DNA from 2 places in the Streptomyces sp. Xyl84 genome. Region 2 is predicted to be linked to the other one. Evidence: riboswitches for the same ligand, from Rfam matches in the RefSeq annotation. Region 2 holds a riboswitch; the other holds the start of a gene.
What was found. A riboswitch is a leader RNA that binds a small molecule or an ion and turns the genes downstream of it on or off. The one in region 2 is predicted to bind glycine.
Positions count from the first base shown of each region.

Region 1: linked by a shared signal. The riboswitch ahead of gcvP (aminomethyl-transferring glycine dehydrogenase) and the one ahead of gcvT (glycine cleavage system aminomethyltransferase GcvT) in region 2 are both predicted to bind glycine.

Region 1 covers NZ_AP029182.1:6,175,748-6,178,129, reverse strand. Annotated here, with positions in the region: gene gcvP (aminomethyl-transferring glycine dehydrogenase) at 1-1,297, opposite strand, end outside; glycine riboswitch at 1,474-1,568, opposite strand; gene AC6I72_RS26845 (PRC-barrel domain-containing protein) at 1,682-2,059, shown strand; gene AC6I72_RS26840 (DNA polymerase IV) at 2,198-2,382, opposite strand, start outside.
Region 2 covers NZ_AP029182.1:2,280,696-2,283,077, forward strand. Annotated here, with positions in the region: gene AC6I72_RS09675 (AAA family ATPase) at 1-613, opposite strand, end outside; glycine riboswitch at 785-884, shown strand; glycine riboswitch at 885-1,000, shown strand; gene gcvT (glycine cleavage system aminomethyltransferase GcvT) at 1,083-2,204, shown strand; gene gcvH (glycine cleavage system protein GcvH) at 2,314-2,382, shown strand, end outside.

The DNA of each region.
Region 1 (2,382 bases), 3.9 Mb from region 2:
CGTCGCAGGCGATCGAGACGTGGTCGGCGTCGACGAGGCGCAGGTTCACCCCGCCCTCACGGGCGGCGGCGACGATCTCGGCGGCCCGGCCCTCGGCCTTGACGGTGAGCGTGTCGAAGTAGGAGCCGTGGACGAGCTGCGCGCCGTCGGCCTTCAGGCCCTCGGCGAGGACGGCGGCGTAGCGGTGGGTGCGCCGCGCGATGTCCTTCAGGCCCTCGGGGCCGTGGTAGACCGCGTACATGCCTGCCATGACGGCGAGCAGCACCTGGGCGGTGCAGATGTTGCTGGTGGCCTTCTCGCGGCGGATGTGCTGCTCGCGCGTCTGCAGGGCCAGCCGGTAGGCCTTATTGCCGGCGGCGTCGACGGAGACGCCGACCAGACGGCCGGGCAGGCTGCGCGCGAACTTCTCCTGGACCGCCATGTAGCCGGCGTGCGGCCCGCCGAAGCCCATCGGCACACCGAAACGCTGCGTGGTGCCGACGGCGATGTCCGCGCCCAGCTCGCCGGGGGACTTGAGCAGGGTGAGGGCGAGCAGGTCGGCGGCGACGGTGACCAGGGCACCGAGTGCGTGCGCCTGGTCGATCACGGGCTTGATGTCGCGCACGGCACCGGAGGCGCCGGGGTACTGCAGGAGTACGCCGTTGATCTCGCGCTCGGCGATGTCCGCCGGGATGCCGTCGCTGAGGTCGGCGACGACGACCTCGACGCCGGTCGGTTCGGCCCGGGTCCGGATGACGGCGATCGTCTGCGGCAGCGCGTCCGCGTCGACCAGGAACAGGCCCTTCTTGTTCTTGCCCATGCGCCGGGACAGCGCCAGTGCCTCGGCGGCGGCGGTGCCCTCGTCGAGCAGGGAGGCGCCGGAGGTGGGCAGCCCGGTGAGGTCGGCGACGACGGTCTGGAAGTTCAGCAGCGCTTCGAGCCGGCCCTGCGAGATCTCGGGCTGGTACGGCGTGTACGCCGTGTACCAGGCCGGGTTCTCCATGACGTTGCGCAGGATGACGGGCGGGGTGAACGTCCCGTAGTAGCCGAGTCCGATCATGGAGCCGAGGACCTGGTTGCGGTCGGCGAGGGAGCGCAGCTCGGCCAGCACCTCGGCCTCGGTGCGGGCGCCGGGCAGGTCGAGGGTGTCGGCGTTCTTGATGACGTCCGGCACGGCGGCGGCGGTGAGTTCGTCGAGCGAGCCGTAGCCGACCTGCGCGAGCATCTTGGCCCGCGCCTCCTGGTCGGGCCCGATGTGGCGCTGCTCGAAGGGGATGCCCTGTTCGAGCTCGGAGAGCGGGGTGCGCTGGGCGGTCATTGCGGAGGCCTCCTGGTCTGACGCGACCTTCGAGGGACACCACGGCGCGGGTGTCCCGACGGCCTCCCCCTCTGTCATCTCAACCTGAGAGCTTCACCGGGCCGCCCGTGGGCACCCGGTTTTCACCGTCGGTGAGAGCGGACGCCGTCGACACCCGCTCTGCTTTCCAGAGTGACCTCGTCCGTGCGGTACGTGGGCCTGAGAGATTCCGGGGAGGATTTGCTCCTTCGGCGCCTCCGATCGTGCTGGAGGACTCTCCCGCACGGGGTCAGCAGCCGCTGCCAGGGTACCAGCGGCCCGTGACCCGGAGCCTTCGAGTGGCCGCCCCGCCGAATGTGCTCTTTTGTAGTGCTTACGGATGAGGTGCGACCAAGTGGAGGGACCGTGCTGACCGAGATCGATCCGCGCAACCTGATCGGCCGCAAGGCGTTCGACCGCAACGGCAACAAGATCGGCACGGTGGACGAGGTCTACCTCGACGACGCCACCGGAGTGCCCGAGTGGGCCGCCATACGCACCGGACTGTTCTCCCGGGACGCCTTCGTGCCCCTGGAGCCCAGTGAGCTGGTCGAGGGCGCCCTCCACATCCCCTTCGACCGCTCCCTGATCAAGGAGGCACCCGACTTCGGCGTCGGCCGCCACCTCTCCCCCGAGCAGGAGATCCAGCTCTACCACCACTACGGCCTCGACCTCGCTCCGCCCGCCGCCCTCCCGGACCGCGACTTCGGCAAGCTGGCGGGATCGGGTTCGGAGGATTCCTGAAGGTTCCCCGGCCCCGGCCGGGCGCGGCACGGTCCACCCGCCGACTCACCCACACCGGCACCGCCGCCGCACCGGCCACCAGCCGGGGACACCTCCGCCCCGCACCCGCAAGTCGCACTCCCTCCCCCACCGCCTCCCTCAGTTCCGGCCGCCGGCCTCCCCGCCCCCGGCAGGCCCGGCCGCAGAACACGCGGCAGCCGAAGACGGCGCGGCCGAGGACTCCGCGGCCGGATCCGCCGGTCCTCGCCGCACCAGCGGCAACGGGTCCGCCGGTTGCAGCGCCGGGTCGTCGACACGGAAGGTCCGCACCCGCCCCGGCTCCG
Region 2 (2,382 bases):
ACCCCTTGGGCAGCTCGCCGCGCTCCACCGCCCCGATCAGGCGGGCGGCGGCCCTGCGGTGGCGCAGGAAGGCGTAGCGGGAGACGCCACGGCCGCGCTCGCGCTGGCCCGAGAGCGCGGCGGCGGGCGGCACGTCCAGCAGGAGCAGGTGGAGCGCGCCGCCGCGCCGGTGGGCGGTGCGGGCCAGCCAGGCGCGGACCCAGGCCTGGGTGCCGCAGTCGTGGACCACCACGCCCTCGCCGGTGCGCAGGGCGCGGCGCAGCGCGGCGTAGTGGGCGAGGCGGACCAGGGGGCGGTAGAGGGCGTAGGGCAGGCGGCGGGCCAGGCGGGTGTCCCAGCGGTCGCGGGTGTCCTGGGAGTCGATCCGCGCGCCGTGCACCGCGCGGCGCATCAGCGTGGACTTGCCGCCGCCGGGCAGGCCGGCGACCACGACGAGGTCCCGGGGGCCGAAGAGCAGGGCGTGCGGGGTGCGCCCGGGCCGCCCGCGCAGGTCGCGGACGACGGGCGCGGGGCGCCCGCCGCGGCGGGCGCGGGCGGTGGTGCCCGGCTGTGCGGGCAGGGCCGGGACCTGTGTCGTCGTCGCGTACGCCGGCGCACTCCTGTTCACCGTCATCGTCCTCCCCGGGGTGGTGACGGTTCACCTCCCCCTTGAGTGTAAAGAGAAGGTAATACGCGGCGCCTGCCGTTTCCGTGCGCGTTCTGCCACAGACCGGTTACAGATCCGGCCTGCCGCGCCGGGCGCCGGGCATGCGATGATGTGCGCGCCAACTGCATACCGGCCGCTTGAATCCGCGCGGGAGAGTCCTCAGCAGCACGCCTGCCTGGGGCGCCGAAGGAGCAAGTCCCTCCCTTGAATCTCTCAGGCCCCGTACCGCGCGGGCGAGGCACATCTGAAAAGCGGGCCGCTGCCGCAGTGGCTCCACCCAAGGTGCAAGCCGTGCCCGTCCGTCCGACGGCGGTCATGGCGAACCTCTCAGGTTCCGATGACAGATGGGGAGGACACCCGACCTGTCCTCGCCGTCCCCGCGTCCGGCTCAGCCCGTGCGCGGTGGGGGGACCCCCATCGCCTTGGAGACCGACCGATGAGCAGTTCCGCTCCGCTCCGTCGTACCGCGCTGGACGCGGTGCACCGTTCGCTGGGTGCGACGATGACCGACTTCGCCGGCTGGGACATGCCGCTGCGCTACGGCTCCGAGCGCGACGAGCACCTCGCCGTGCGTACGCGGGCCGGTCTCTTCGACCTGTCCCACATGGGCGAGATCACCGTGACCGGCCCGCAGGCCGCCGCCCTGCTGAACCACGCGCTGGTCGGCAACATCGCCTCCGTCGGCGTCGGCCGGGCCCGCTACACCATGATCTGCCGTGCGGACGGCGGCATCCTGGACGACCTGATCGTCTACCGGCTGGCCGACACCGAGTACATGGTCGTGGCCAACGCGTCCAACGCCCAGGTGGTGCTGGACGCGCTCACCGAGCGGGCGGCCGGCTTCGAGGCCGAGGTCCGCGACGACCGTGACGCGTACGCCCTGCTCGCCGTGCAGGGCCCCGAGTCCCCCGGCATCCTCGCCTCGCTCACCGACGCCGATCTGGACGGCCTGAAGTACTACGCCGGCCTGCCCGGCACGGTCGCCGGGGTCCCCGCGCTGATCGCGCGCACCGGCTACACCGGCGAGGACGGCTTCGAACTGTTCGTGAAGCCGGAGCACGCCGTGGAGCTGTGGCAGGCGCTGACGAAGGCCGGGGAGGGCGCGGGCCTGGTCGCCTGCGGCCTGTCCTGCCGCGACACGCTGCGCCTGGAAGCCGGCATGCCGCTGTACGGGCACGAGCTGACCGAGGCGCTGACCCCGTTCGACGCGGGGCTCGGCCGGGTCGTGAAGTTCGAGAAGGAGGGCGACTTCGTCGGCCGCGAGGCGCTGCTGGCCGCCGCCGGGCGCGCGGAGCACAACCCGCCGCGCGTCCTGGTCGGCCTGGTCGCCGAGGGCCGCCGTGTCCCTCGCGCGGGCTACGCCGTCGTCGCCGGCGGCGAGGTGATCGGCGAGGTCACCTCCGGCGCCCCCTCCCCCACCCTGGGCAAGCCGATCGCCATGGCGTACGTCGACGCCGCGCACGCCGCGCCGGGCACGGCCGGTGTCGGCGTGGACATCCGGGGCAGCCACGAACCCTACGAGGTCGTGGCGCTGCCCTTCTACAAGCGGCGGAAGTGACACCGTCGTCACCGGTCAGGGGTGACGCGGGGCCCGCCGCCCCGGTCACGCACGCCCCGCGCAGTCCCTCATTCACCAGCACTCCCCCGCGTACAGGAGAATTCAGGCCATGAACAACCCCCAGCAGCTGCGCTACAGCAAGGAGCACGAGTGGCTGTCGCCCGCCGAGGACGGCGTC